Linked DNA regions of Methylorubrum extorquens. The protein of the gene in region 2 interacts with the protein of the main gene of each other region in a pairwise test. Links are inferred from orthologs where the notes say so. Each region holds a gene or a part of one and is shown on either strand. Other genes may lie near its edges. The genes, in order: ileS and J2W78_RS24310.

What was found.
Region 1: the proteins of J2W78_RS24310 (region 2) and ileS interact in binary tests that used the Escherichia coli proteins (3 or more experiments, as listed by UniProt). The link is inferred for Methylorubrum extorquens from one-to-one orthologs.

What each region holds. Positions count from the first base shown.
Region 1 is NZ_JALJXF010000001.1:3,720,678-3,736,830, forward strand. What follows is about bases 11,433-14,957. They hold ileS (isoleucine--tRNA ligase), read right to left. Parts: upstream 14,609-14,957; coding sequence 11,633-14,608; downstream 11,433-11,632. Other genes in these bases: lspA (signal peptidase II), read right to left, coding at 11,433-11,636. Also shown: J2W78_RS17355 (peptide ABC transporter permease), read right to left, coding at 1-632; J2W78_RS17360 (DUF2937 family protein), read right to left, coding at 762-1,292; J2W78_RS17365 (hypothetical protein), read right to left, coding at 1,360-1,620; J2W78_RS17370 (WD40 repeat domain-containing protein), read right to left, coding at 1,631-2,638; J2W78_RS17375 (YoaK family protein), read right to left, coding at 2,656-3,330; J2W78_RS17380 (response regulator), read left to right, coding at 3,598-4,017; J2W78_RS17385 (photosystem reaction center subunit H), read left to right, coding at 4,052-4,396; bioD (dethiobiotin synthase), read right to left, coding at 4,401-5,078; J2W78_RS17395 (ferredoxin--NADP reductase), read right to left, coding at 5,275-6,048; J2W78_RS17400 (ring-cleaving dioxygenase), read right to left, coding at 6,217-7,149; J2W78_RS17405 (M16 family metallopeptidase), read right to left, coding at 7,334-8,617; J2W78_RS17410 (M16 family metallopeptidase), read right to left, coding at 8,688-10,070; J2W78_RS17415 (hypothetical protein), read right to left, coding at 10,262-10,954; more of lspA, read right to left, coding at 11,121-11,432; J2W78_RS17430 (dicarboxylate/amino acid:cation symporter), read left to right, coding at 15,113-16,153. UniProt on the Escherichia coli protein: Catalyzes the attachment of isoleucine to tRNA(Ile). As IleRS can inadvertently accommodate and process structurally similar amino acids such as valine, to avoid such errors it has two additional distinct tRNA(Ile)-dependent editing activities.
Region 2 is NZ_JALJXF010000002.1:183,284-197,859, reverse strand. Bases 4,478-7,421 are described here. They hold J2W78_RS24310 (substrate-binding domain-containing protein), read right to left. Parts: upstream 6,440-7,421; coding sequence 5,516-6,439; downstream 4,478-5,515. Other genes in these bases: J2W78_RS24305 (methyl-accepting chemotaxis protein), read right to left, coding at 6,466-7,421; J2W78_RS24315 (transposase), read left to right, coding at 4,507-5,223. In the rest of the region: J2W78_RS24340 (MucR family transcriptional regulator), read left to right, coding at 1-161; J2W78_RS24335 (ParB/RepB/Spo0J family partition protein), read right to left, coding at 172-2,382; J2W78_RS24330 (hypothetical protein), read right to left, coding at 2,498-2,974; J2W78_RS24325 (IS5 family transposase), read left to right, coding at 3,433-4,245; more of J2W78_RS24305, read right to left, coding at 7,422-8,172; J2W78_RS24300 (carbohydrate porin), read right to left, coding at 8,283-9,662; J2W78_RS24295 (c-type cytochrome), read right to left, coding at 10,101-11,444; J2W78_RS24290 (GMC family oxidoreductase), read right to left, coding at 11,446-13,218; J2W78_RS24285 (gluconate 2-dehydrogenase subunit 3 family protein), read right to left, coding at 13,255-13,938; J2W78_RS24280 (VOC family protein), read left to right, coding at 14,433-14,576. UniProt on the Escherichia coli protein: Part of the ABC transporter complex RbsABC involved in ribose import. Binds ribose. Also serves as the primary chemoreceptor for chemotaxis.

The DNA.
Region 1 (16,153 bases), on a different replicon or contig from region 2:
ACGCCCGGCGCTAGCAGCAGCGCGCCCGCGACGAGCACGACCACGACGAGCGAGCCCATGTCGCGGCGGCGCGAGCGCAGCCACGCCACGGCGGGCCAAGCGAGCAGCGCCAGCAGCACCGCGCCGCGTTCCAAGGCGCTGTCACCGTCCGGGTTGTCCTTCAGCATCGCGTCGCCGACGAGGTTGATCAGGATCGCGACGATGGCCGCTGCACCGACGCCGAGCGGCAGCAAGTAGAGGTTGGCCGAACGCATCCGGTCGGGCAGCGCGAGATAGGCAAGCAGCGTCATCACCACGGTGGCGACGAGGTTGGCCAGCCGCTCGCTCGCGGGCCCGGGAAACGGCGTCCAGACCAGCGACAGCCCTGACCAGAACACCACCAGCATGCCGGCGAGGAAGGACGGCGCGGTCAGCAGCCGCTTCAGGGCCGGGCCGACGGCGCGCTGGTGCTGGTCGATGGCGCTTGCGGTGATCAGCAGGACGACGGCGATGGGCGCGAGCACCACGGTGGCGCGGCGCGAGACCTGCGCGGCCACCGGCAGCACCACGAACAGGCCGAAGAAGCCGATACGGCGCAGCAGGGCCGCCGCGTCGAGGGCGGGATCGACGGTCGTGGTCGGGGGACGCGGCATGATCGAGGGAGGACCGGATCCGGCGCCCCTGCGGATTGCGGGCGCTTAGCCTACACCTAGTGCAGTGGGGTGGGCCGGGCTGTAGAGGCGCTGCAACACCTCAGCCCGTGCAGCAGCGCGAAATTTGCATCAAACTGCCGTGGTCTCTGGCCGCGCGCGGCGACGGCGGCGGGCGAGGTGGCGTCCGACATCGCTGGTGACGCGCCAGCCGCCCCAGGCGGCGAGGAAGCCGAGCAGCCCGGCGACGAGGCCGTCCGCCGTGGTCGGCACCGCCGGCTGATAGTCGCGATAGGCGGCGCGGGCGATGCTCATGTCGGGGTCGCGCGCCATCACGCCGAGGCGTCCGAGCGGGCTCGCCGCCGTGTCGAGGGCGAGCTTCTGCGCTTCCAGCCGCTTCAGCCGCTCGACATCGGCCCGGGCCGACTCGCCGCGCCGGGCGATGAAGGCATCCGGGTTGGTCCGCAGCAGCGCCAGCGCCTCGTCCCGGCTGCGGCCGGTGGCCTGGGCGTCGGCATCGAGGGAAGCGATGGAGCGGCGCAGCTCGTCCAGGGCCCCGCCGAGGCGCTGGGTGTATTGCTGGGCGAATTCCGGTGCCTGCGCGGCGATGACCGCCGCGAGCAGTCCGAAGGCAAGGCCGAGCGTTCGGACGACACGGAACATCGACATTTCCTTTGCGGGGGCCACCCGGTTTGTAGGGCGATCCGCGTCCCTCGGGGAGGGCCGCGGCTCAATCTTGGCAGAGGGCGGCCGCTACATCCGCCTCGGTGAGGGCGTCGAGGGCGCCGGTGATCTTCACCGCCCGCGCCTTCTCGCCGGGCGGGAACAGCAGAACCACGGTCTCGGTGCCGGGACAGGCCGGATCGGTGCAGACGATCTCGCTCACGCTCATCGCCGTATCGAGGCCGTAGCCGCCCGCCTTCCGCAGCCAAGCCTCCACCCGCCGCCGGGCGGCGGCATCGGGCTTTGGTGCGCGTCCGAACAGGGCCACGGCGCGGGCGTCAGGCCGGCAGGGTCAGCAGGCCGGCCTGCCCGTCGGCGCAGCCGAAGGCGAGGCGGGCGCCGGCCGGGTCCCAGGCGAGCGCCGAGATCGCGCTGCCCTTCACGGCCGGGCGCACCAGCAGCTCCGAAGCGTCGGAGAAGCGCACCAGCAGCACGCAGCCATCCTCGTAGCCGATCGCCAGGACCGGTGCCTTCGGGTGGAACGCGACCTGCGAGACCCGCGCCGGCCGCACGCCGCATTCCCGCGGCGCCTTGCCGGTGGGGCCCTCCTTCGAGTCGAACGGCCAGACGATGGCCGCCTCGGCACCGCTGGTGGCGAGCCACTTGCCATCCGACGACCATGAAAGCGAACGCACCTTGGCGGGATAGCCCGACATCCGCATGTGGCCGCGGTCGGGCTGGAGGCGCCAACCATGCAGCGCGTTCTCCTGCATGGTCGAGACGACGAAGCGGCCGTCGGACGACCACGTCACGTCGAGATGCGAGCCCTTCCACTCGATGAATTCGGGCGGCGTCTCGAGGTTCGGATACCAGAGGCTGACGCCGTTGTAGTGCGCCACCGCCAGCCGGTAGCCCTTCGGCGCGAAGGCAAGGCCACGGCCGGTGGTGGGCGCGGTGAAACTCTTTTCGCGGCCCTTGGCGTCGCGGGCGATGATGGTGCGTCCCGAGGCGAAGGCGAACGAGCCGTCGCCGTGAAGCGCCAGCGCATCGATCCAGCCGCCGTTCTTGGCTCGCGCCAGCTCGCTCGACCGGCCGTCCGCTTCCGTCGCGACCACGCGGCCGTCATCGCCCCCGCTCACCAGCCGGACGCCGTTGCTCGCCGCCACGAGGATGCCGCTGTCCGAGTGGGCGGCAACGGTCTCGGTCGCGCCGTCACGGGCCAGCAGCACGCCGCCATCGGCGAGCGCCAGCGCCAATGTCCCCTTGAGCCAGTGGGCGGCGGTGACGTGAGCGCCGGCGGCGATGTCCGCGACGTGCTCGGTGAGAGAGGGAGCGGAGACGCTCATGCCGGAGGGGTCTTCCTTCAGATCTTGGTCAGCGGCACCGGCGCGCGCCGGTAGGACAGGGTGAACAGCGTTGCGGCCAGACATAGCCCGGCCGCGACGCAGGCGGGAATCGCCAGGGCCACGATTCCGAGATGCGCATGGGCGAGCGTGCCCGCAACCGCCCCGACGAGGAGCGAGAGCCAGACCGAGCCGTCGCCGACCCAGCCCAGCCGGGGCCCTCGCCCGGCGAGCGCCAGCGCCGCCTTCTGGCCGAACGCGAACAGCGCGCCCGTGACGAAGGTGGTGCCAGCGCGAAAGCCCTGGACATGGGCGAGCACCGCATTCTGCCCGCCCATGGCGAGCGCCAGGAACAGCGAGGCCACGCCGACATGGGCGTGCTCGGCGGCCAGGGCGACCGCCGCCGTCAAGGCGACGGCTTCCAGGCCGAGCACCGCGGGCGTGACCCAGCGCGGCGGGCACAGGGCGGCGATGGCGCCCCCCGAGACCGCGCCGACGAGGAAGGCGCCGATCAGCAGCGCCGGCAGCACGGCGCCGAGCGGCTCACCATGGCCCAGCGAGACGGCGAGCTGCGTCGTGTTCCCGCTCATGAGCGAGGTGTAGAGGCCGCCGAGCCGGATGAAGCCGAGCGCGTCCACGAATCCGGCGAGCGCCGTGAGCACGACGCCGAAGCCGATCTGCCAGGGTCGGGTCACGGGGCGGGCACGATCGTTAAGGCGCTCTTCGAAAGACGGGCGGGGGCGGGGGCGAAAGACGGCCTCATCCGACAAGGGTTTAGGCGTGTCATCGCGTCGGGCGCGACTGAGACCAGTTCCTGCACCGTGCCGTCAAGGTTAACTGATCGGTTACCAAATGCGCGCAAATCGAAGCAATCACGGTGAACGAGGCCCTTCACGGCCCCGTTGGTCCGGCGATCCGCAAGCTCGGCTGTTGCCCGAGCACGGGTGAGTTGGAGTTCTGCCATGATCCCCTTCGCCTGCGTCCCCGCTGCCCTGCCGCCGTTCTCCCTGGCGCCGCATGCCGACACGATCCTCGTGGTCGAGGACGAGTTCTTCGTCTGCGAGCTGGCCGCCGAGGCCCTGCTCGACGAAGGCTACCGGGTGCTGACCGCGGCCGACGCGGAGGAGGCTGAGGCGATCCTGTCGAGCGAGCACGTGGACCTGCTCTTCACCGATATCGATCTGGCCCGCAACACGAACGGCATCGCGCTGGCCCGCAGCGCCCGTCGCAGCCTGCCGCGCCTGCCGGTGGTCTACACCTCCGGCGGCCGCGACGGCCTCTCCGCCGCCGAGGCCGTGAACGAATCGGTGTTCATGCCCAAACCCTACCGCGCGTCGCAGCTCGTGGCCGTGACCAACGACCTGCTGCGCCACCGCGACTGAGTTTCCCCGCCCTCAACCCATACGAGACGTGACCATGCGTCGCCTGATTACCTGCGCCTTCCTGATGCTCGCCGCGATTCCGGCCGCCCGAGCCGAATGCAATGTCGAGGATACCGGGCTCGAACCGACGATCGCGGCGAAGAAGGAACTTCAGGAGGTCAAGAACGCCCAGATCGTGCGCGACCTGCGGACTCTGCGCGATGCCGCGATCGTGCTCGAATCCTACGGCTTCCCGGACGAGTGCAAGCGCCTTGTCGCCATCGTGAAGGGTCTGGCCGCCAAGCCCGACGACACGATCAAGCGCAGCAGCGACACCGACGAGGAGAAGGCCGAGGAGATCCAGGAATCCCGCGAGCCGAAGGCGCCCCGCGCACGCTGAGGCTTCAATCCAGCGCGGCGAGCCCAACCGGAAAATCCCCGCCGCGCCTCAGGCAGACGACCGGTACGGAAACATAGCGCGCGATCTGCCCGGCCACGGTTTCAGGGGGGATCGGTGCCCCCTCGCTCTCGCTGACGACGATGCCGACGAGTGGGATGCCATGCGCCCTCAGCGTCTCGACGGCCGTCAGCGCGTGGCTGATGGCGCCGAGATAGCTGCCGGATACGAGCAGCGACGGAATTCCCTGCGATCTCAGCCAGTCGAGGCCGGTGGCGCCCTCGGTGATCGGGCTCATCAAACCGCCGACGCCCTCGATCACCACGGTCTCACCGTCATCGGCCTCGGCCAGACGCGCGCCGCACCACGCGACAAGCTCAGGCAGCCCGAGGCTGCGCCCCTCGCGGGCGGCGGCGAGGTCGGGTGCCAGCGGCGCGGCGAAGCGCCAGGGCGAACAGGCCTCGACCGTTTCCGGCGTGACGGCGAGCCCCTGCGCCGCGAGCAGGCGCCCGGTGTCGCTCTCGGCGAAGTCGGGATGGTCGAGCGGGGGAACGCCGCTCGCGAGCGGCTTCAGCGCCCGCACCCGCCGGTCCTGCCCGCGCAGACGGCGGACGAGTGCGGCGGTGGTGTAGGTCTTGCCGATCTCGGTGCCGGCGCCGACGACGAACAAGGCGGGCGGAGGCATGGTGTGCGGATCGCTCGGTTAGGAAAACGGCGTTGTCCCACCCGCGCCCTCATCCTGAGATGCCCGCGCCAGCGCGACTCGAAGAATCATCCGGTTCGCGCACGGATCCCCGGAGCATTCTTCGAGGCTGCCGCGCAGCACCTCAGGGTGAGGCGGTGCGGTGGAGCGGCCGAGCCAGCCGCTCGCTACGGAGGACCTACTTCTCGACGAAGGCCTTCTCGATCACGTAGTGGGCCGCCTCGCCGTGGTTGCCCTCCTCGTAGCCGAGGCTCGTCAGCAGCTCGCGGGTGTCCTTGATCATCTCAGGACTGCCGCACAGCATGAAGCGGTCGTTCTCGATCGACATCGGCGGCAGGCCGATATCCTCGAACAGCTTGCCCGAGGTCATCAGGTCGGTGATCCGGCCGCGGTTGCGGAACGGCTCGCGGGTGACCGTCGGGTAGTAGATCAGCTGGTTGGCGATCATCTCGCCGAGGAACTCGTGCTTCGGCAGCGTCTCGGTGATGGTCTCGCCGTAGGCCAGTTCCTGCACCTGACGGCAGCCGTGGATCAGCACGACCTTCTCGAAGCGGTCGTAGGTCTCCGGATCCTTGATGATCGACAGGAAGGGGGCGAGCCCCGTGCCGGTGCCGAGCAGGTAGAGGTTCTTGCCGGGCAGCAGGTTGTCGAGCACCAGCGTGCCGGTCGGCTTCTTGCCGATCATGATCGGATCGCCGACCTTGAGGTGCTGGAGCTTCGAGGTGAGCGGACCGTTCGGCACCTTAATTGAGAAGAACTCCAGCTCCTCCTCGTAATTGGCCGAGACCACCGAGTACGCACGCAGCAGCGGCCGACCCTCGACCTCGATGCCGATCATCGTGAACTCGCCGTTGCGGAAACGGAACGAAGGATCGCGCGTCGTGCGGAAGGAGAAGAGCGTGTCGGTCCAGTGGTGGACGGAGAGGACGCGCTCCTCGTTGTACTTGCTCATCGGCCGCAGGTTTCCCGATTCTGGAAGCGTCGAAACGGGGCTCTTCTCGCAGTCGCAGCATCCGCGTCAAGACGCAGCGCTGCCACAGCGGTTGGAATGTGACTTTGCCTGGAACTGTTCTTGATTCCGGCGCATGCCTGCCCCGGCGGGAGCGCAATCCAGGCAAGCTTACAGCGGCTTCAGCCCTGCTTCGATCTCCGCCCGGCGCGGTTCGAGGAACGGCGGCAGTGCGAGACGCTCGCCAAGTGATTCCATCGTCTCGTCGGTGGCGAAGCCCGGCCCGTCGGTGGCGATCTCGAACAGGATGCCGTTCGGCTCACGGAAGTACAGGCTGCGGAAGTAGTAGCGGTCCACGGGGCCGCTAGAGGGGACGCGGCGCTGCTTCAGGCGATCGGCCCAGGCGTCGTAATCGGCATCCGGGATGCGGAAGGCGACGTGGTGGACGGCGCCCGCGCCCTGGCGGGCCGGCGCGCCTGTCCCCTTGAGAAGCTGGACCTCCGCGGCGGGACCGCCCTCGCCGGTCTCGAACACCGTCACCTCGCCCTCGGGCAGCTCGAAGGTCCGGGCGCGGCGAAAACCGAGAACCTGCGTCAGCACCGCTTCGGTGCGCTCGGGCTGCGAGACGGTAAGGCGGATCGGCCCTAGCCCCCGGATCTGATGCTCGGCCGGCACCGGGCTGCCCGCCCAGGGATGCGCTTCTCCCACGCCGCCATCATCTACGAGGCTGAGGCGCTGGCCCTCGCCGTCCTCGAAATCGAGGGTGAGACGCCCGTCCCGCTCGATCGCCGACCCGTGGTTCACGCCTTGGCGGGCGAGATGCTCGCGCCACCAGTCGAAGCTTCCCGCACCGCCGACGCGCAGCAGCGTGCGCGAGATGCTGTCGGTGCCGCGGTGCTCAGCGGGCGCCGGCCAGTCGAAGAAGGTGATGTCGGTGCCGGGCGAGGCGCGGCCGTCGGCGTAGAACAGGTGGTAGGCCGACACATCGTCCTGATTGACGGTCTTCTTGACCAGCCGGAGCCCCAGCACGCGGGAGTAGAAGGCGAGGTTGTCGGCCGCCTGCGCCGTGATGGCGGTGACGTGGTGGAGTCCGGTGAGCTGCATCGCTTGAGGCCTCGCGCGGGAAGCGGTTTCAGCCTTCACCAGATAGGAGGTTCGGGCGCAAGCCCAAGGCGCCGGCCTCAATGGGGCACCACGCCGCGAACCAAAGCCTTGGGCAGCAAACAAAAAGGCCGGCAACGCGCTTACCGCGTGCCGGCCTCATCAAGCCCGTATCGAGCAGAAACGCTTACAGCCCCGTGGGCCGTCCCGCGGCGACGACCAGCATCTTGCCGTCGCCGAGCGTGCGCGCGCCGGCCCGGCGGATGTCGGCCTGGGTCACGCTCGCCACGAGGTCGTTCCGACGGGCGATGTAGTCCATGCCGAGCCCCTCGAAGGCGATCTGCACCAGTTGGTTGGCGATCTTGGTGGAGGTGTCGAAGCCGAGGGCGTAGGAGCCCGTGAGGTAGTCCTTGGCCTTCTGCAACTCCTCGTCGGAGGGGCCTTCGGTGATGAGGCGCTGGATCTCGTCGCCGATCACGTCGAGGGCTTCGACCACGCGCTCGTTCTTGGTGGCGGTGTAGCCCCAGGTCATGGCGACCGCGCGATGCGAGGTCAGCGAGGTGCCGACCGAGTAGGCCAGGCCGCGCTTCTCGCGCACTTCCTGGAACAGGCGCGAGGTGAAGGCGCCGCCGCCCAGGATGTGGTTCAGCACATAGGCCGGGATGAAGTCGGGGTCGCGCCACGCCACGCCCGGCATGCCGAAGCGGATCACCGATTGCGGCACGTCGAGATCGACGACGATGCGGCGGCCGAGTTCGTTGATCGCGGTCGGCGGAATGGATTTGAGCGGGCCTGCCTCGGGCAGAGCGCCGAAGGCGCGGGCGATCATGCCGGTGATCGTCGCCTCGTCGAAGGCACCCACAGCCGCGACCTTCAGGCTGCCGCGGCCGATCACGGCCCGATGCAGGGCCACGAGGTCGTCGCGAGTGATCGCCGACAGGGTCTCGATGGTGCCCGCCGAGGAGCGGCCGTAGGCGTGCCCCGGGAAGGCCTCGCGGAAGTAGCGCCGGGAGGCGAGCACGCCGGGATCGTTCTGCTGGTAGCGCAGGCTGGCGATCATCTGCGCCCGCACGCGCTCGATTGCGGGCTGATCGAAGCGCGGCTCGGCCAGCGACAGGGCCAGCAGGCGGATCGCCTCATCGGCGTGGGTGAGCAGCGTCTTGAGCGACCCGCCGATGGAATCGGGGCCGGTGTGGAAGCTCAGCTCGATTGCGCGGGCCGCGAGCGCCTCTTGGAAGGCGTCCGAGTCGAGGTCGCCCGCGCCCTCGTCGAGCAGCCGCGCCATCATCTGCGCGGTGCCCGCCTTGCCCTCCACGTCCTGCGCAGCGCCGCCCTCGAAGGTGAAGGAGAGCGCGATCATCGGCACCACCGGCGAGGCGACGTGCCAAGCCTCGATGCCGGGGGCGGCCGCAAGCGGCAGCGCCTGGGTCGGCGACGTCGCGGCGCGGGTGCCGGTCTCGGCGAGATTCATCGGAAGTTCCTTAAAGCGTCTTTTCGCAAACGGCGCCGCCAAAGTGGGCAGCGCGAAGAATCAGGTGGTCTCAGGCGATCGTCACGTCCGTGTCGCGCGCCTTGGTGAGGTAGCCGGTCACCGAGCGGGCGGGCACGAGGTAGCGGGCGGCGACCGCGACGAGCCGGTCATGGGTGACCGCATCGATCTCGACCGGCCAGCGGCGCACCTCCTCGACGGTCTCGCCGATGGCAAGCGCCGAGCCGTAGATGCGCGCGAGCGAACTCTGCGAATCGGAGGAATAGACCGTCTCGGCCACGAGCCGGATCTTGGCCCGCTCGATCGCCTCGGCGCCGAGCGCCTCGGGGACGCGGCGCAGCACGCGATCGATATGCTCTTCGAGCGCCTCCAGGGTCACGCCCTCGGCCGGCACGGCGTAGACGGCAAAGCGCGTGTCATCCATGGCCGAGCCCATGTACCAAGCCCCGGCATTCACCGCGACGCCCATCTCCAGCACCAGCTTGCGGTAGAGGAACGAGGTCGCGCCGCCGCCGATGACCTCGGCGAGCAGTTCGAGCGCGTAGCCCTCGCCGTCGCGGGCGGTCATGCAGGAGGGGGTGAGGTAGAGGCGCTGCAGGGTCGGCTGCTCGACCTTCGGGTCGGCCACCGCGATCCGGCGCATCGCCCGCGGCTCCGGCTCGCGCGGGCGCAGCCGCTGGGGCCGCGCGCCCTGCGGCGTCACACGGCCGTAGGTGTCCTCGGCCAGACGCCGCACCTCGTCCGGCGTCACGTCGCCGGCCACCACGAGGATCGCGTTCTCGGGGGTGTAGAAGCGCTTGTAGTAGTCGATGGCGTGGCTGCGGTTCAGCTCCTCGATCTCGTGCATCCAGCCGATGATCGGGATGCCGTAGGGATGGTGCACGAACAGCGAGGCGGCCATCGCCTCGGAGAGCTGCGCCGAGGGATCGGTCTCGACCCGCATCCGGCGCTCTTCCAGCACCACGTCGCGCTCCGGCGCCACCACGGCGTCGTCGAGGACGAGGCCGCTCATCCGGTCGGCCTCGAAGGCCATCATCGTCGAGAGGTGATCGCGGGCGACGCGCTGGAAATAGGCGGTGTAGTCGTAGCTGGTGAAGGCGTTCTCCTGACCGCCGAGCGACGAGACCGCCTTCGAGAAGGCGCCCGCCGGATGCGCTTCGGTGCCCTTGAACATCAGGTGTTCGAGGAAGTGGGCGATGCCAGACTGGCCGATCGGATCATCGGCGGAGCCGTTGCGGTACCAGACCATGTGCGTGGCGACCGGCGCCCGGTGATCGGGCACCACCACCACGTCGAGCCCGTTGTCGAGCACGAAGGCGGAAACCTCCGGGCCGCCGGCCTCGGAGCGCCCGAACGGGGCGGCGTCCACGCGGCCGGCGTGATTCAGGCCTCGCTGCGGTCCTACGGGCGCGATGGCCTTCCGGTAGAGGTGCATCCCACTTTCCTTATGCGGGGGCTCTTCCGCCCTCCGCGCTTTCCGTCCCACGAATCCCGGCATTGTCCCGAGATCGGTTGCCGGTGGCAAATCCCATACCGCGCGGCGTGTCCGCGCGGTGACGGTCCGCCCGAGTGCTTCGCGCCTTCGCCGGCCCGCCGTAAGCGGCGCAACCGGGCGAAGGTCCGCTCTCAGCGCCCGGACGAGTTTCTCATATAGGCACGCGGGTCGGCCTCTTCACGGTCGCTGATCGGACCGCCGACCGGGCCGCCCTGCGGCTTGGCGACCTTGATCGGCGCCTTGCGGTAGCCGTTGGGCGGATCGGTCAGCGTATCGCGGTCGGGCTCGACCAGCGACGGCTCGGTCTTGTCCGGCGTGCCCTTGAGCAGTTCGAACGGGTTGAGCCAGGTCGAATCGCGGGTATCGCCCTGGCCGGGTGCGTTCGCCGGCCCGGTGAGCGCGCCGGCGCCCGCGCGGCGGCCGGCATCCATTTCGTAGACCGAGAGCGTCTCGTTGTTGTCGTTCATGCGCCCTTGCGCACCGCGCACGATCGGCTTCTTCGCCTCGATGGCGGCGCGCTCGCGCTGGACCACCTCCGGATCCTTCGGCCAGGCCGGATCGGCCTGACGGGCGCGGGGCGCGGGCAGGCCGGCGGTCAGATCCTCCCGGCCGCCGAGCTTGGGCGGCATGGCCAGCGGCGCGCGCTCGCGATAGGTGATGGCGGGGCGGTCCGGCTCGATCAGGCCGAGATTGCTCAGCGTGTCGCGCATGAACTCACCCTCGGCGTGGGCTGCGCCGACGGAAAGGCCGGGCAGCAGGGCTGCACCCAAGGCCAGAGGGCGGATCGATCCGAAAGCCCGCGAGACGCTGCGCCGCCCGTTCATGCGATGTTCCCCAAGGTTTCAAGGATCGGCTCCGCCCGCTTTTCATCCGGGGCAGTCAGCCGAACTGCGATTCAACGTGAATCGCGGACCGAGACCTTCGTGAACGAGGTGAGCCGGGTTTCGGGCGAAGGTATGGCGCCTTGACGCGGGCGGGATGAGCTTCGTTTCAAGCCTGGGGACGGCCGCCGTTCCCGGCGACGTCCGTGGCCGGCGCGCGCTGGGCCGGCCGCAGGCTGTCGAGGATCAGGCAGATGACGCCCGCGACGATGGCCGCATCCGCCACGTTGAACACGTACCAGGACCAGCCGCCCGCGTGCAGGTGAACGAAGTCGAACACCGCCCCGTAGGCCGCCCGGTCGATGGCGTTGCCCAGCGCGCCGCCGACGATGAGGCCGAGCGCCACCGCAAGCAGCCGCGAGCCGGCCCGGCGCATCCACACCGACAGGCCGATGGCGGCGGCAAGCGAGATCGCCACCAGCAGCCAGCGCCCGAGACCGCCCTCCTGCTGGAACAGGCCGTAGGAGACTCCCCGATTCCAGACCACGACGAAATCCGCGAACGGCGCCAGCCGCCAGGGCTGCGTCATCACGAGGTCGGTGCCGAAATAGAGCCAGAGCTTGGAGGCCTGATCGAGCACCAGCGTGGCCAGCAAAGCGATCAGGCCGGCGCGAAAGGGGGTCACGCCGCCTCCGGATGGACGGCGTCCCACTCCCGCAGGGCCCGCGCGTCGCGGGGCGTCACGTCGGGATAAGCAGGATCGCTGCCGACCTCGGGTGTCACACGCCAGGAACGGGCGCATTTGATGCCCTCGGCCCGCTCGGGCACCACGGCCACGCCCTTCACCTCGTCGAGGCGGAACGCGTCGGCCGGGCCCTCACCGGCGCGAACCGTGATCGCCGAGGTGATGCAGGTGTCGGCGAAGTCCACGCCGTCGAGCGCGGCCAGAAGATCGGAATCCGACACGTAGACGGTCGGTGCGGCTTCCAGGCTGGCGCCGATGCGCTTGGCCGCGCGCTCGATCTCGAGCGCGCCGGTGACGACGCGGCGGACCTTGCGGATCTTCTGCCAGCGGGCGGCGAGGCCGTCGTCGCGCCATTCGGCGGGCGTCTCCGGCAGGGTCTGGAGATGCACCGAGCTGTCCTGCGACGGGTAGCGGTCGAGCCACGCTTCCTCGGCCGTGAAAGCGAGGACAGGCGCGAGCCAGATCACGACCCGGCGGAACGCCTCGTCGATGACCTGAAGTGCGGCCCGGCGGGTCACTGAGGAGATCGGATCGCAGTAGAGCGCGTCCTTGCGCACGTCGAAGTAGAAGGCCGAGAGGTCGCCGGTCATGAAGCCGTTGAGCAGCGCGACGATCCGCTTGGTGTCGAAGGCCGCGTAAGCGTCGCGGATCTCGCCGTCGAGTTGGGCGAGGCGATGCAGGATGAAGCGCTCCAGCTCCGGCATCTCGGTGAAGGGCACGTCGTCGCCGGGAACCCGGTGGGCGAGCGAGCCGAGCATCCAGCGCAGAGAGTTGCGCAGCTTGCGGTAGGTCTCGGCGAAGGTCTTCACGATCTCCGGACCGATGCGCAGGTCGTCGGAATAATCGGCCGCGGCGACCCAGAGGCGGAGGATGTCGGCGCCCGATTCCTTGATGACGTTCTGCGGCGCGACGACGTTGCCGCGCGACTTCGACATCTTCTCGCCCTTGGCATCGAGGACGAAGCCGTGGGTGAGCACCACGTCGTAGGGGGCGTGGCCGCGCGTGCCGCAGGATTCGAGCAGCGAGGACTGGAACCAGCCACGATGCTGGTCGGAGCCTTCGAGATACATCACCGTATCCGGCCCGCCATCGACGGCGCGGCGGATGCCGGCAAGGCCGGGGAAGGCTTGTGCGTCGTCCAGCACGAAGGCGTGGGTCGAGCCGGAATCGAACCACACGTCGAGGACGTCGGTCACCTTCTCGTAGTTCGCCGGATCGTAACCGGGCGCCAGGAAGCGCTCGGTGGCGCCCTCCGCGAACCACGCATCCGCGCCTTCCGCCGCAAAGGCTTCGGCGACGCGGGCGTTCACCGCAGCGTCGCGCAGCACCGCCCCGGTCTCGCGCTCGACGAAGACGGTGATCGGCACACCCCAAGCGCGCTGGCGCGAGACCACCCAATCCGGCCGGCCGGCGACCATGCCGTTGATGCGGTTCTTGCCCTGCGGCGGAACCCACTGCGTCTGCTCGATGGCGTGGAGCGCCGTCTCGCGGAGCGTGCGGTTGCCGAGCGCATCCACCGGCCGGTCCATGGCGATGAACCATTGCGGCGTGTTGCGGAACAGGACCGGCTTCTTCGAGCGCCAGGAATGCGGGTACTGGTGGCGCAGGACCCCGCGGGCGACCAGCGCGCCGACCTCGGTGAGCGCGGCGATGAGCGCCTTGTTCGCGTCGCCCTTCTCACCCTTGGCGGTGAAGACGAAGCGGCCGGTGAAGCCCGGCGCCTCCGCGGTCAGCCGGCCGTCGGCATCGACGGTGTAGGGGATGCGGGTGTCGATGCCGGCTTCCGTGAGGCGGCGGCCATTGGCCATCCAGACCTCGAAATCCTCGCGACCGTGGCTCGGCGCCGTGTGGACGAAACCGGTGCCGGCCTCGTCGGTGACGTGCTCGCCCTCCAGCATCGGCACCGGAAAGCCGTAGCCGGGATCGAAGGTGCCAAGCGGATGCGACAGGATGAGCCCGGCGAGATTCGCCGCCGGCACATCGGCCACGCGCTCGTAGGCCTCGACGCGAGCGGCCTTGAACACGCCTTCGGCCAGCGCGTCGGCGAGCAGGTAGCTTTCGCCGACCTTGGCCCAGTTGTCGTCCGCCGCTTCCGTGACGCGGTAGAGCCCGTAGGCGACGCGTTTCGAGTAGGCGACGGCGCGGTTGGCCGGCAGCGTCCAGGGCGTGGTCGTCCAGATCACGACACGTGCGCCAGTCAGTTCCGCCGGAGCGCCCTCGCGGATCGGGAACGCCACGAACACCGTGTCGCTGACATGCTCCTCGTACTCGACCTCGGCCTCGGCGAGCGCGGTCTTCTCCACCACCGACCACATCACCGGCTTCGAGCCGCGATAGAGCTGGCCGGAGGCGGCGAACTTCATCAGCTCCGCGGCGATGCGCGCCTCGGCCGGATAAGCCATGGTCGAGTAGGGACGATCCCAGTCGCCGGTGACGCCGAGCCGCTTGAACTCGTCTCTCTGTGTGTTCAGCCAGTCCGCCGCAAAAGCCCGGCATTGCTGGCGGAATTCCAGCACCGGCACCTCGTCCTTGTTCTTGCCCTTGGCGCGATACTGCTCCTCGATCTTCCACTCGATCGGCAGGCCGTGGCAGTCCCAGCCCGGCACGTAATCCGCGTCGCGGCCGAGCGCGCCCTGCGAGCGGACGATGACGTCCTTCAGGATCTTGTTGAGCGCGTGCCCGATATGGATGTTGCCGTTGGCGTAGGGCGGGCCATCATGCAGCACGAAGCGCGGACGGCCCTTCGCGGCGGCGCGGATCTTTTCGTAGAGGCCGATATCCTTCCAGCGCTCGAGCAGGAGCGGCTCGCGGGTCGGCAGCCCCGCGCGCATCGGAAAATCGGTCTTCGGCAGGAACAGGGTCCGCGAATAATCGCGGGCAGCCACGGGGGCGGCGTCGGTCTGGTCGCTCATGGCAGGGTTCGGCAGGGCTCTCGTCGCGGGGACGGTCGAAGAAAAACGGGCGGAAGCGCTTCACCCGGCATCCGGCGCGGCCGCTGAACGCGGCGCCTACGCGGAGGCCGGGCCCGTAATTCGCGGCGGAACGAGGATGAGGCCGAACATGGAGCGCTTCTAGAGCGCCCGCCCGCCAAGGGGAAGCCGCTTCGTCGCGGGGACGGAGGACAACGCCGAGGACTAGTCCCGACGCAGTGGACAGCGGAGGAAGGACGGCTTGCACCGGCCCCGCTTCCTTGCCATCAGCCCGGCCCGAAGGTCGCCCCGGCAACCGTGACGCGATGCCCGGGCAAGACATGCGGGCGAGACATGCGGCCAAGATGCCCGGCCAAGTCGAAAGACTCATTAGTTACAAACGCCGCGCCGACTACCGGGGTGCGATTGAGCACCGCGATCAAACGGAATAGCGTCCGCCCAAAGCCGCCCGGGCGAGGCCGCGCAACACGGTATCGGTGAGGAAACATGGCCCATTCCGCAACGCATGATGCGGGCGCGCCCGGCACGCCCAGCGCGCATACACCGTGGTACCGGGTGCTCTACATCCAGGTGCTGATCGCCATCGTGCTGGGCGTCCTGCTCGGCTGGCTCAGCCCGGAATGGGGCAAGTCGTTCAAATGGATGGGCGACGCCTTCATCGCGCTGATCAAGATGCTGATCGCGCCGATCATCTTCTGCACCATCGTCCACGGCATCGCCTCGATCGGCGACCTGAAGAAGGTCGGCCGCGTCGGCCTCAAGGCCTTGATCTACTTCGAGGTCGTCTCCTCCCTCGCGCTCCTTATCGGCATCATCGTCGGCGAGGTGATCCAGCCGGGCGCGGGCTTCGGCGCCGACGTGTCGAAGCTCGACGCCAAGGCGGTCGAGGGCTACGCCAGCAAGGCGGCCGCCGACTCCACGATCGCCCACCTTATGGCGATCATCCCAAAGAGCTTCTTCGACGCCTTCGCCACCGGCGACCTGCTTCAGGTGCTGCTGATCTCGATCCTGACCGGCGTCGTGCTCACCGGCATGGGCAAGAAGGGCGAGAGCATCACCCACGGCATCGATGCGGCGGGTCAGGTCTTCTTCCGCATCATCGGCCTCGTGGTGAAGCTCGCCCCCCTCGGCGCCTTCGGCGCCATGGCCTTCACGGTGGGCCAGTACGGCATCGGCAAGGTCATCGACCTCGCTTGGCTGGTGGGCACCTTCTACACCACCTCGCTGCTGTTCATCTTCGTCGTGCTCGGCGGCATTGCGGCGTTTGCCGGCTTCTCGATCTTCAAGTTCCTCGCCTACATCAAGGACGAGTTGCTGATCGTGCTCGGCACCTCCTCCTCCGAGACCGTGCTGCCGCACATGATGACCAAGATGAAGCGCCTCGGCGCGTCTGACTCGGTCGTCGGCCTCGTGATCCCGACGGGCTACTCGTTCAACCTCGACGGCACCAACATCTACATGACGCTCACCACCCTGTTCCTGGCGCAGGCGGTGGGGGCCGACCTCACGGTCGGGCAGTACGCGACG
Region 2 (14,576 bases):
CCAGCTCGGATCGCATCCGAGGCGAGCGGCCCCGGCCGGAGCGTCCTCTCTCGCTCCACGACCGCAGCGCAGCCAAACCCGACACGAAGAACCCCGAGCCCTTCGGCTCGGGGGAATGGCACCGGCGCGCGGCGCCGGCGCAGGTCGCGAGCGCCGTCTGACGCCCAGCGCTCACTCGGCGGCGATGGCGTATGCCCGGTCCTCCGGATCGCTGCCGATTCCGTCGTCTCCGGCCAGGAACTCCGGGAGCGCATCGACCGCCCCGGCCTCGATCTCCTCGCCGACGGCGGCGTCCGCCTCCGGCAGGGCGGGTCGGTCCTCGCCCACCGCATCCGCATTGAGGCCGGGCGTGCGCAGAAGCTCGGGCAGCCAGCCGCTCTCGGCCATCAGGCGCTCGGCCTCGCGCGCCATGTCGCCCTTCCTCAGGCTGTCGAGGAGGCGCGCGGTGTCCTCGCCCTTCGCCTCCCGCACCGCCGCCAGGATCTTCCCCTTGGTCACGCGGCTGAAGTAGTTGGCCGCCGTCGGCGTCCAGTCGCGGGTCATGTCGAGCCCGACGAGCTGGGCCAGGCGGTCGGCGTGCGGCAATGCCTCGGGCCGCCGATCGTGGGGCGTGTGCATCGCGTTGACGCTCAAGCCCGCGCAGAGCGCGAACAGCTCGGTGCGCTGCTCCGGATCCAGGCCGACCAGGAAATCCCAGATCGCGCCGTGGTCGGCCGGCAGGCGCTTGGCCCACGCCTCGCGCTTCGCATCGAGGGCGGTCGCCGGCCGGTAGGCGCCGAGGCCCTGGACGGTGTGATCGACCCGGCTCGACGTGGTCGACACCTCGAGGCAGGTGCCGGTGCGGTAGCCGTTGACGATGACGCGGATCACCATGGCGTGGACCACGGCGATGAAGGCGGCCTCCGGATCGTCGGCCAGCGCCTCGCGCAGGGCGATGGTGCGATAGCTGGTCAGCTCGCTCCGGTGCTGCTCGGAGAGCGGGCGGTCGGCTTCCTCCGGCTCTGCCACCGGGCCGGCTGCGGTCGAGCTGCCGCCGATGGTGATGATCGTCCGCATCACCGCCGGGGCTGACGCGACACCTTCGCCCCCGCCCACGGACGGCGCAGCCGGATCACGGGCCGCCTCCGGACCCGCCGCGCCAGCAACCCCGGTCTCGTCGGCGCCCGGTTCCTCCGCTGGCTCATCCTGCGGCCGGACGTAGCCACGCCGCACCGTCGGCTGGCCCTGGTAGTCGAGCGTGACGAAGGCGCCGCCGATCGCGATGTCGGCCGGGTCGTAGATCTCGGCGCGCGCCTCGAACGCGGCGATCTCATCCTCCAGCGCCGCCATCCGATCCGCAGCCTCGGCGGGCCACTCCTCGTCGCTGTAGCCGTAGTCGCTGTCGAGTTGTTCGCGCTCCTCCAACGCAGCCTCGAACGCCTCCTGCTCGGCCTCGCTCAGCTCGGAGCGGGTCGGCAGGTTGCGCAGGCCGTAGGTGCGCCCCGTCATCAGCGACAGCGACACCTCGATCCACTTCCAGCCCTCCGCGGCCACGCGCGCGCTGAACTCGGCCAGCTTCGCCTCGGCCAACCGGTTGAGCAGGGCCTCATCCTCGAACCACCCGTCGCCGCGCTCCGCGAACAGGTCGCGCAGGACCGTGCCGCCCGCCGCCACGTAGGCCTCCTCGCCGACGTAGCGGGCGCGGGCATCGCCCACGCTCACCGTGCGGTCGGTCAGGGCTTGCCGGATCCCCCAGTTGCTCAAGCTGCCACGCTTGCTCAACGCCTCCCAGACCCGAACCTGCCGCTCGGCATCCTCGGTGACGGAGAACGCCATCAGGCATTCCAGCGTCATCTCGCCGGCACCGTAGGCGTCGAGCAGCACCGGGCTGATCGCGGCAAGCCGCAGCCGCTGGCCGACGATCTTCTCCGAGACGAAGAACCGGGCCGCAATGTCAGCGGTCGGCATGCCGGCGTCGGCGAGCGTCTTGAAGGCTCGGAACTGGTCGAGCGGGTGCAGGGCCTCGCGGTGGGCGTTCTCGGCCAGCGAGTCCTCCTCGGCGCTGATCGCGCTGTCGGGGGCGCGCACCAGGCACGGGACCTTGACGCCCTTGGCCATGCGGCGGGTCTTCACGAGGTGCTCCAGCGCCCGGAAGCGCCGGCCGCCGGCGGGCACCTCGTAGCGGCCGGTCTCCTGACCGGCCTCGTCGAGGATCGGGCGCACGTTCAGGTTCTGCATCAGGCCGCGATGGGCGATGTCCTCGGCCAGGTCCTCGATGCTCTGCCCGTTGGCGATCCGGCGCACGTTCGCCTGGCTCAAGACGAGCTTGTCGAACGGGATCGCGGTCGGCTCGCTCAGCGTGATCTTGGCGGCGGCCTTCGTGGTGGTCTTCGCGCTGGTCATGGTCCGTCATCCCTGGCTCGGGCGGCCGGCTCTCTGTCCGACCTAAAAACCCTCACGAAGGCGAAGCCCCCCTCTGACTCTCGGAAGGGGGCCTCGGGACGGGAGCGGGAAAGGATCAGGCAGCGGCCTGCCAGGCGTCGGCGTCCTCGACCAGGGTCAGCGGCGGCACGGCGGCAGCCTCAGCCTTCTCGAGCCGCGCCAGGATGTCGGGTAGGGTCTCGCCGGCGTCATTGCAGTTTCTCAGCGCCGCCAGGGTGATGACCGGGTCGCCGCCCTCGTCGGCCGCTTCCTCCACCGGGCTCGCCATGCCCGGCTTCCAGTGCTTCACGCCCGCCTCGAACACGCCGGGCCGTGCGATCCAGGCTCGGTGGTAGGACAGCCCGTACTCCCGACAGAACGCGTCGAGGCTCGGGGTCAGCCCGAAATTCTGTTCGCCCTCGAAGGTCACGCTCGTGCCGTCGGCGATGGCGTCGCGCACGAGGCTTTCGGCCTCGGCGAAGTACGCCTCTGCCGCCTCGACCAGCGCTGCGACGGCATCCCGGCCCCGTAGGGGGCCGCCAATGGTCACGGTGGTCATCACGATCTCGCCCATGGTGCTCGCTCCTTCGTCGCGGATCCGCTGGAAGCCGGCGATCCTGCACGGGCGAAGGGGCCTCCTCTCGCTGTGAGGGGCCGGGCGCCTGATCTGGCGAAGGTCTGTGCGATGCGCTATATTCGCCCCTGGAGTGGGAGGGCAGGTTTCCCCGCCCCCCCGTTTCGCTTAGATGATGAATCGGACCCGGAGACGCAGCGTCCAACTGCTCCGGGTCCTTTTCATATCAAGCGTAATGCTCAGTGGCAGAAACCACATCGGCATTACTCCATTGCAAGCGGGGCCTCCGCCGAGGCCGGGGCGGCCGATCCTCCCCGGCAGGGCCGGCTGGCACGGCCCGTCTGCTTTCGCCTGCAATACCGTGCGCCTTAGAGCCCGTCCGATAACGTCCGGCAGGGGTTGAGTGGCCGGAATGGCGGTGATTCCAGAAGGGTGCTGAAGCCTCATCTGGACGTGCCATGTGGACCCCGACCCCTCGCCGGCAGCATAACCGTGCGCGCCTTCGATACGAAACCGACCTGACGGATACGGAATGGGCGGTGATCGCGCCCATGATGCCAGAGCCCGCCTCGCGTGGTCGTCCGCCTGTCTGGACGATGCGGGAGGTCCTGAACGCGATCTTCTACGTGCTGCGCGGCGGCATCGCATGGCGGTTGATCCCAAAGGATCTCCCTCCGCGCAGCACGACGTTCGGCTACTTCAGCCGCTGGCGGGACGAGGGATTGTTCGGGCGGATCAACCACGCCCTGGTCATGGCCGACCGGGAGCGGGCCGGTCGCGAGGCCTCGCCGACGGCGGCCGTGCTCGACAGCCAGAGCGTGAAGACCACCGAGAGCGGCGGCCCGCGCGGCTACGACGCTGGAAAGAAGGTCAAGGGCCGCAAGCGTCAGGCCCTGGTCGACACGGACGGGCGCGCCCTCGTGCTCGATCCGCAGACCGCCGACATTCAGGATCGCGATGGGGCTGGACCGGTGCTGCGCCTGTCGCGGCGGACCTTCCCGTTCATCGTCAGAGCTTTCGCCGATGCAGGCTATGCCGGCGACAGACCCGCGACCGCCACCGTCATCACCATCGACATCGTGCGCAAACCGAAGGATCAGGTCGGCTTCGCCGTGCATCCACGCCGATGGGTGGTGGAACGCTTCTTCGGATGGATCAGCCGCAACCGACGCCTCTGGAAGGACCCGGAAGCGACCCTCGCCTCGGCCCAGGCCTTCCTCTACGCCGCCGCCGTCATGATCCTCGTCCGAAGGCTCGGGCGAGCATCATGACTTATCGGACGGACTCTAACTTGCGACACTTGTCTCAAGCTCGAATGCGACATTTGTTGCAAAGTAAACCGCTGACATGCCGCTGGATAGTTTGAAGGAGCCTTTTCTTGTCGAATTTGTTGCCGCAATTCGATCCTTGGCGGTCTCTGCAAAGCCATGTGAGCCAGAGCATGGTGATGCCAAGCGTGACCATGGCGAGGTAGTTGGCGGCCCGTTTCTCGTAGCGGGTGGCGATGCGGCGATGCTGCTTGAGCCAGCCGCGTGAACCCGCGCCAAGCCCGCGACTTCGCACGGGCCATGGGGGTAATCGGAAAGACCGACCGCGTGGACGCGCGCATGCTCGCCGAGCTGGGTGCCCGGCTGCGACCGGCACCCACGCAGCCGGTAACGGCGGCGCGTCGCGTGCTCCAGGCCCAGGCGACGCGCCGCCGTCAGCTTGTCGAGATCCGCAAGCAGGAGGCCACGCGGCTCCAGCAGACTACAGACAAGCAGGCCCGTGCCGACATCACCAGCCTGATCGCTCTTCTCGACCGGCGCATCGCCAAGGTCGAGGCGCTGATGGCCGCCTTGGTCGACGCCGATCCCGAGACACAGGCCATCGGCCGCCGGCTCCAGACTGCGCCGGGCGTCGGCCCTATCGTCGCCGCGACACTGATTGCCGAGATGCCGGAACTCGGGCAACTCGACCGACGCCGCATCGCAGCCTTGGCCGGCTTGGCGCCGATCGCCCGTGACAGCGGCAAGCGCGTCGGCCCGCGTAACATCGGCGGAGGGCGGCCGGTCGTGCGAACGATCCTCTATCTCGCGGCGCTCCAGGCTTCGCGCCGCTCCGCCGTCTTCCGCACGTTCCGCGAGCGTCTGGCCTTGGCCGGCAAGCCGACCAAGGCGGCCCTGATCGCGACTGCGCGCAAGCTCCTCATCACGCTCAACGCCATGCTCGCCACCGGCACCGATTACGATCCCGCCACCGTTGCGTGATTACAGTTGCCGGGAAACCCGGCGCGGTTCAATCGACGATTGGCATCGCGACCTGCGTGGGCGATCGGGAGATCGTTCGCGCTTCAGCCGCGATGGAGGTGATCCGACCTGACCGATAGCCGATCGGCGATGTTGATCGGCCAACAGCGTTCGAATTCCTGCGCCCGGTAGAAGGCGATCGCATCGACAACTTTCGCCCGGCGCGGCCAATCTGGCGAATCGGGGTCAAGAGTCACAGACCCTCAGATAACGCAACGCCTTGGCTTGGTTTCGATTCTATGAACTGCACACGTCATCGTCCGTTTGCCAAGTCGCCGCGCGTCGGCAGGATCAATCGATGGGGCACCCAGTCGTAGGGCTGCACGTACTCTCCGCGGGCGAGCTTCACGGCATCGTTCACCGCCTGGGCCCCCTGCATCGGCGCATCCTGAAGGACGCTGACCAACAATTCGCCGCTCTTCACGGCCGCAATCCCGTCCGAGGTTCCGTCGACGCCGCCGACCAAGACCTTGCCCGACAGGCCGGCCGCTTTGAGGGCGGCCACCGCACCGAGCGCCATCTCGTCGTTGTTGGCGGCGATGGCGTCAGGCTTCAGGCCGCTGCGCAGCCATGCCGTCACCTGATCCTGCGCCCGCCGCCGGCTCCAATCGGCGCTCGCCTCCGCCAGGAGCTTCAGCCCCGGCCGTTGCCCGAGGATCTCCTTCATGCCGGCGGTGCGCTCCTGGGCGGCGTTGTCGCTGTCCTTGCCGCGCAGTATGGCCACGTTGCCGCGATCCCCGAGACCCTGCGCGAGCAATCGCATCTGAACCCGACCTGCGACGAGGTGGTTCGCGCTGACGATCGCCATCCTATGGGCCACCGGACCGCTCGGGCGCTTGTTCACGAACACCACCGGAATCCCGGCCGCCGCGGCCATCTCGGTGATCGTCCTGGCGCTGGCGTCGTCGACGGGATTGACGATCAGGGCTGTCGGCTTCGCGTCGAGGGCGGCCCGACCCTGGACCACTTGGGTTCCCCCGTTACCGGCCGCCTGCGCCACATCGACCGAGGCGGAGAACTTGGAGGTGGCCGTGTTGAGGACGGAGGCCTGCAGGCTGTCGAGCAAGGGATCGCCCACCTCCGACATCAAGAGGGTGAATTTCGTTTCGGCGGCGGCCGGTGCGGCGAGAGCGATCAGCAGCAGGGCGGCGGGCAGGGATCTGGTGAGTTGCTTCATGGCAAGCCTCGGTGGAAGCGCGGACGTCAGGCGGCACGGACGGTGTCGAGGAACGACTGCACCTGTCGGCGCAGCAGATCGGATTGCTGGGCGAGTTCGCCCGAGGCACTCAGAACCTGCGCGGCGCCGGTCCCGGTTTCCTCGACGTTGCTCGCCACGCCGGAGATGTTGGCGGTCACCTCGCCGGTGCCGCTCGAGGCCTGGGCAATGGCCTGAACGATCTCGCGCGTCGCCGCCCCCTGCTCCTCGATGGCCGACGCGATGGCGGTCGCCGTCTCGTTGATCGAGCGGATCGAGGCGGAGATGCCATCGATGGCCGTGGCGGTCCGTCCCGTCGAGGACTGGATCGCCTCGATTTTGGCCGTGATCTCGCTGGCCGAACGGGAGGTTTGGTTGGCGAGTTCCTTGACCTCCGTGGCCACGACCGCGAAGCCGCGGCCGGCTTCCCCGGCCCGCGCCGCTTCGATCGTGGCGTTGAGCGCCAGCAGGTTGGTCTGGCCCGCAAGGCCGGCGATGGTGTCGACGACGTCGCCGATGCTGGCGGCCACGCCCGTCAGCTCGCGCACCAGCGCAGTCATTCCCTCGGTCTCCCGAACGGCGGCCTGCGACATCGCCGAGGAGCGCTCGACCTGGACGCCGATCTCCGTCACCGAGGCATCGAGTTCCTCGGCAGCGCCCGCGATCGAATGGATGTTGACGGAGGCTTCCTCGGCCGCCGCGGAGACCGCCACGGCGCGCACCGAGGTGGCCTCGGCCGACACCGAGAGGTGGCGGGCGGTCGTCTGCATCTGAACGGCCGCCGAGGAGACGGCCGTGACGATCCCGCCGACCGACTGGTCGAATGCGTCCGCCAACTCGCGCATGGCGGTCCGGCGCTGCGCCTCCGCCCCGGCGCGCTGGGCGGCCACTTCGGCCTCGAGAGCCTTGTTGCGGATCATGTTGTCCTTGAAGACTTGAACCGCGGCTGCCATCAGGCCAATCTCGTCGGAGCGGCGCTGATCGGGGACCTCGACGCCGATGTCGTCATCCGCGAGCCGGCCCATCACGCCGGTCATGCGCCCGATCGGGTGGGAGATCGTCATCGTCAGAAGCCAGCCGGCCAGCGTGCAGAGCGTCAGCAGACAGGCCAAGGCCGAGACGATCCAGAAGCGGGCCGAGGCGCGGATCTCCTGGGCGGCGGCCGTGGCGATCTCGACCTCCTGTTGACGATAGGCCTGCACGGCCCGCACCGCGGTGTAGAAGTTGGCGGCCTCCGAGAGCATGTCACCCTGCAGCACAGCTGTTCCGGTCTCGTTCAGGCCGGCCCGGTCGAGGATGAGGATCTCCTCTTCGATCGCCAGGAAGTGCTGCCACGCGTTACGCAGGGTTTCGGCGAGCTGGGTCTCGCGCGCGCCCTCGATCAGGGTCGCGTAGTCGCCCCAGGCCTTCGAGAAGGCGACGCGGCCCTCCTCGGCTTCCCGCGCATAGGCGCTGCGCTGCGTCTCGTTCGGGCTGTAGTGCTGCAGCGCCGTCAGCGCACGGAGCTGCTGGCTGAGCCGGGCGAGGTCGCCCAGCAAGGTCACGGCCTCGACCTGACGGGCCAGCGCCGCGCCGATCGCCGAGACCTGATCGACCTTGAGGATCGCGAAGCCGCCGGTCAGGCCGGACAACACAACCAGGATCGCGAACGTACCGATGATTTTCGACTTGATGGATCGTAGATTGATCGAGCGAATTCTCTTGCTGATCGGCATGGCGGCGAACCTTTGAGGAGGACGGGTCCGAATGGAGTTTGATCGTGGAAGGGCGGGGCGTTTGCGTCGGCGCGGGCCGCATTGCTGCGCTGGCCCCATGCCTGTCCGGGTCAGAACGTGACGCCGCTCTTGACGCCGAAGACCAGGATGTCGTCCCGCCCGCCGACGCCGCCGGGACGGTTGATGAACTGGATGTTGGGCCGGACCACCACGTCGGGAGAGAGGGCGAGGCTGTAGAAGACCTCCAACGCGCGCTCGTATCCGGGGAGCGCGCGGACGCCACCATCGAGCAGGTTGGCCATCTGGACGCTCTGCGCCAGGGCCCGACTGGCATGTGACTGGCCGATGCCGACGCCGATCCAATCGAAGGGCCGCTCGGCCCAGAAGCCCTTGTAGACGAGGCCGATGGTCTCCTGCCTGTCGATGAGCGACGTCGAGGAGTTGGCCAGCGTGACGCGGACGAAGGCGGAGAGGTTGCGCAGCGGGTTGCCGGGATCGGGCCGGTAGAGTTCCTGCACGGCCACGCCGTAGAGACCGCTGCGGTCGCGGTTTGCGAGTGGCAGCCCGCCGGCCGACGCCAGGGGCAGGCCGTCGCGGTTGAGGAAGAGGTCGGGGCCGCCGCCGGTCTGGTACCACGCGCCGACCGTGTAGCTGCCGCGATAGGTGAAGGGCGGGAGCGTCGGGAAGGCGGCGGCCTCAACGATGGCCAGCGCACCGGCGGCACCGGTCGGGTCGAAGTTGAAGCCGTTCTCGAGGTCGCGCGGATTGACTTGGTAGACGCCGGCCATGAGGTAGCCGGTGTCGAGATTGCCGAGCCGCAGGCGGGCGGCATATTGCGAGACGGGCCAGTTGTACCAATAATTGCCGACAAGGTTGCCGGGCTGGTTTCCGCAGAACGTCAGGTTCTGGAACTCACAAGGAAAGCCGGCGAAGTCGGCGCTGACGGGCAGGCGGCCGAACTTGAGATCGACGAACTCGCCGAAGCGCTGGGTGTAGGAGAGCTGGGTTAGCCGCGGGAAGCGGCCGCGGCCGAAGATCTCCTCGGTCTGCTGGAGCACGTTAAGGTGCTGGTCCGCGGTGAGGCCGCGACCGAAGCGGTAGGTCAGGGCGAGGTTGAAGGTGCCGCCCGCGAGGCCGGCAAAGCGGTCCATGTCCACGGCGGCGCGCAGGGCGAGCTGTCCGGCGCCGCGCAGGGACTGGTAGGGGCCGCCCTGGATGTTGGTCGAGGTCTGGTAATCGAAGCTGCCGTCCGTGCGGATGCCGGCGCGGAAGAGGTCGTCGCGCAGGCCTCCGAAGTTGCCCAGCACGCCCCAGGTGGGCGCGGCGGCCTGCGTGTCGAGGCTGCCGGGCGGCGCCGGCCGGGACGAATCCGCCGTCGAGGGACGCGACGCGGTCGGGACGACGCCCGGAGATGCCTCCCCTCCCGCCGCGGGGGCGTGCCGGGATCGTGCGCGGGAACCATGCCCGGGCTCGGCCTGCGCGGCGCTCATCAGCGGCACGGCGGCGATTGACAGCGTGGCGAGAAGCCGTCTTTTTAGGGGCGACATAGACTTGAACACCCGCAGTTTGATTGGTGGATTCTCAGTAATAGCGCGATGAAAACGGAATTATTCCGCTCAATAAATTATATTTGCGAAGCATTGACCGTCTACTTCGCGCCGATCAACCCGCAGGCGGAAGGATTCGGAGCGAGGCGGCGCGGGGCAGGGCGCAGGTGACGGCCGAGACGAAGCGGAGGCTCTGGCCTCAACTTCTCCCGCTCGTGCGGCCGATCCCGCGGGTGTCGTTCTCTACCGGCTCCGCGCGCGAGCACGGCTCGCCCTGGAGGTACAGGGCGGTTCGCGAAACGTCCGCTCCCGACCTCATCCGCTGTGAGCGCGGCGGTGCAGCCGGCCTTTCGCGCGGGGCCATGCGTCGGGCGCCGCCCCTCACGGGACCGGGTGGGGCGCGCGCCCGACGGCGTTGAGGTTGAGGGCCTTGCGGGTGGCGGCGACGGCCTCGGTGGTGACCGGCGGCGCGGCGTTGCCCCAGCTGTTGCGGATGTAGGTCAGAGCCGCGGCGATCTGCTGGTCCGACAGGTTCCAGGCGAAGGACGGCATCGCCGCCCCCGTCGGATTCTCAGCCGTGATCGCGCCGCGTGCGCCCGCCAGCACGGTCCGGACGATGCCGGCGACCTCGTGCGACTGCACGGCGGTGTTGCCGGGGAAGCTCGGCGTCATGTGCCGGATTCCGGTTCCGTCGGAGGCGTGGCATGCCTTGCACTGAGCGTCGAAGACGCGCTTGCCCTGGGCCATGACCGGATCGGGGGCGGCGACGCGCCTCGCCTCGGTCGCGGGGCTCGGCGGCAGCGACTGGAGATAGTCGGCGACCGCGGCGAGATCGGCGTCGCTCAGATGCTGGGTCGAGTTCGTCACCGCCTCGGCCATCGGCCCCGAGGCGACCGCCATCCGGTTGCTGCCGATCTTGAGATACTGGACGATGTCGTCCTTCGACCAGTCGCCGATGCCGCCGGTCTTGCTCGTGGTGATGTCGGGGGCGTACCACGATTGCAGGACCTCGCCGTGATAGGCCTTGCTCGTCTTGTCGCCGCCGAGGACGTTCTTCGGCGTGTGGCAGGCGCCGCAATGGGCAAGCGCGTCGGAGAGATAGGCGCCGCGGTTCCAGGCGGCGGACCGGTCGGCCCTCGGCTGGAACCGCTTCTGCTCGAAGAACATCAGGTTCCACCCCATCAGCAGGGCGCGGATGTTGAAGGGAAACGGAAGCTGGTTGGTGACGACGGCGTTGCGGACCGGCGGCACGGTCTTCATGTAGAGCCACAGGTCGTGGACGTCGCGATCGGACATCTTGGTGTAGCTCGTGTACGGCATCGCCGGATACAGGTGCTGCCCCTCCTTCCCGAGCCCCTCGCGCAGGGCGCGGGTGAACTCCGCCTCGGTCCAGCGGCCGATGCCGGTCTCCGGGTCGGAGGTGATGTTGCTCGACAGCAGCGTGCCGAACGGGGTCTCCAGGGCGTAGCCGCCGGAGAACGGCTTCCCGCTCTTCGGATTGGTGTGGCAGGCCACGCAGTCGGCGGCCACCGCGATGTAGCGCCCGCGCTCGATGGCGGGGTCGGCCTCCGTCTTCGGCGCCTCCACCACCTTGGGCGCGTCGACGTCCTTCGTCTGGATCGGTGCCGGCTCGGACTGGGCCGAGGCGACGCTCCCGAGGGGAAGGCAGAGCGAGAGCGCTGCGGTGGCGAGGAGGGTGCGCAGGAGCAAGGTCACGGTCGTCACCTCAATTCGCCACCAGCGGACCGCGCTTGTCGAGATAAGTCTCGATGATCGCTTTCGCAGTCCAGAGGGTCAGGGCGCCGACCGTTCCGGTCGGGTTGTAGCCGGCGTTGTTGGGAAAGGACGACGCGCCGAGGACGAAGACGTTGTGAACGTCCCAGCTCTGCTGGAAACGGTTGAGCGCGCTGGTCTTCGGGTCGAGCCCCATCACCGCGCCGCCATTGGTGTGGTCGCTGGCGAGCTGGTAGGGCGAGGCGTGCTGGTTGGTCGCGTTCGTGCCGACGACGACCTTCGCTCCCATCTTCCGGCCGATCTCGACGCTCTTGTCCTCGATCAGCTTCGCCGAGCGGCGGTCGTTCTCGTTGTAGTCGTAGGTGAGCCGCAGGAGCGGGAGGCCGTGGATGTCCTTGTACTCGGGATCGAGGTCGAGATAGGCGTCCTTGTGCGCGAAGCTCGTGCCCTGGCCGAACAGGAACGTCCCGTTCTGGAAGCTGTGGGTGTACGCCTTCTTCCACGCGCTGCCCCACCGGGGCGTTCCGGGCGGGAGGAAGTCGGCATTGCCGATCGGGCGGGCGCCGCGGGAGACGACGAGGATGCCGGCGCCGCCGATGAAGCCCATCCCGGTATGGTCGAAGTTGTCGCCGTTGAAGTCATCGACCTGGGCCGAGAGGGCGCCGGCGCCGATGAACTGGTTCAGGTACTCGTTCTCGAAGAAGATGTTGGCGCCGGACACGGTCTGGAAGCTGTAGGCCCGGCCGACGACGCCCTCGCCGGTCGCGTGATCGTAGGGCTTGCCGATCTTCGAGAGCAGCATCAGCCGCACGTTCTGCATCTGGAAGGCGGAGAAGACGACGATGTCCGCCGGCTGCTCCCAGGTCCGGTTGTCCTTGTCGACGTAGGTCACGCCGGTGGCGGTGGTCCCGTCCGGGGCGAGGTTGGCGCGCAGCACCGTCGATTCGGTCAGCACGCTGAAGTTCTTGCGCTGCATCAGCGCCGGGACGACGCAGTTGTTGGGCGTCGATTTCGACCAGTTGCCGCAGCCGTAATACAGACAGTAGCCGCAATAGGTGCAGGGCCCCATCCGGACGCCGAGCGGGTTGGTGTAGGCCCCCGAGGTCTGGCCCGCCGGAACCATGAAGGGATGGTAGCCGAGGCTGGCCGAGGCCTCGGTGAACAGGTCGGTCAGGCGGGTCGTCTTGAGGGGGGGCAGCGGATACTCGTCCGAGCGCGCCCCCTCGAAGATGTTGCCGCCGGGGATCTTCTCGCCCTTGAGGTTGCCGGCCTTGCCGGACACGCCGGCGATCTTCTCGAACCGGTCGTAGAATGGTTCGAGGTCGTCGTAGGTGACGCCCCAATCCTGCACGATCAGGCCGTCGAGGAGCTGCTCGGCGCCGTAGCGCGCGACGGTCATGCTGTAGGGCTGGAAGTCGAACGGCAGGAAGCGCCACGCCATGCCGGCCCAGTGGGTGCCCGACCCGCCGACATTGTAGCCCCACTCGTTGAAGTTCCAGTCCCGCGCGGGCAGCGCCTTCTGGGTCGGGTCGTTGCGGAAGGTGATGGTCTCGATCGCCGGCGGCAGCAGCATCGCCCGCCGGGTGTCCCAGCGCAGTTCGTCCATATCGACGGAGGGCGGGAAATCGACGGCCGTCTCGACCCAGGGGCCGCGCTCGATGGCGACGACATTGAGGCCGGCCCGGGTCAGCTCCTCGGCCATGAGCGAGCCGCACCAGCCGAGACCGACGATCACGGCATCGGCTTTTGGACGAACATTGGTCATCGGACGACAGCTTTCGGAACGATCAAGGGGCAGAAATCAAAGGGACTTGTCGATCATGCTGACCGGAACGAAGTCGAGCTTCTTTCCCTTCAAGTCGATGACATCGCGGAAATCGTACTGTGCTCCGGGAAATCCGAGCATCCGCCAGCTGACGAGATCCTTGTTGCCGCCGTAGAGCGGGTCGGCGAGGAAGCCTTCGCGGACGTTCTGCAGGATCTGCTCGAACATCTCCTTCGCATCGACCTCGCCGAGGTCGAGCGTTCCGGCCTCCATCGCCGAGAGGACTTTGTCCTGCTCGTCCGGGGGCAGGCTCGCGTAGCCCTTGCCGTGGGCCGCGCGGCAGTGGCGATCGAGGGCGGCGAGGCCGAGCCGGTAGCGGTCGGCCGGGGCGAGAGGGGATTGGATGCCCTGCTCGGCGGTTCCCTTGACGAAGCGGCCGAGGCGGTACTGCGTCGCCGCCCGGCCGTAGGGGCCGGCGAGTTCACGATCGATGAAGCGGACGCAGCCCGCCTCCCGGCCGCCGACGCTCAGGTCGTCCGCCGGGATGATCCGGTCGGCCATGGCGCCCACGGCCTCGGCTTCCGCAGGCGTGAAGAACACGAAGCGCTCCGACCCGGAATCGGGCAGCGGCGGAACGTTCGCCTGACCGGGCTCCCAGGGCATCTCGCCGCTGAGTTCCGCAGCCTGCGCGGTGGAGGCGTTGCCGGCAAGGGCCGCCATCGAGGCGAGTATCTGCCTTCTGTTCATATTCCCCCCGGCGCCGACACTTCGATCGACATGCGCTTGGTTTTGAGATCGTGACGCGCGACTGCCTATCGGCCGGCACCGCGGTGCGGCCCCATGCGAGCGACAAGTCGGGTCGCCACACAATTCTTGCGGACATGCGTGCGTGCAGCATTGGCAGCACGCTCGATGACTATCGAAATCTCACGCCGCGCTCGAATTGCTGATCTCTCGTTGAATTAGCATATCTATAAATCAAGCTTGCGCGGCGGTCTCTTTCCGAAACGGACACGGTGTCTCTCCGCGCCGGCAGAAATCCGAGGTCGGCGCATCGCTTCCCCCTCCCGCCCGGCAAGACAGCCTGGCCCTGTCGGCGAGAGACCGGCGCGGCGCCGGGCCGTTGACGGTCGAAGCGCCCTTGCGCGCGGCCCTTGAGCGCGGCGGCCGGTCACCTGCGGGCCTCGGGTGCCGCGCCTGCGAAGAGGATAGCCATGATCCGCGTCACGCGCCTGCATCACACGGCGATCGCCGCCCACGACCTCGACGCGATGCGACGCTTCTATACCGAGGTGATCGGCCTCGACGCGCATCCGACAAAGACCAACTGGCTGCGGGCCGGGAACGGCTTCGTCGTG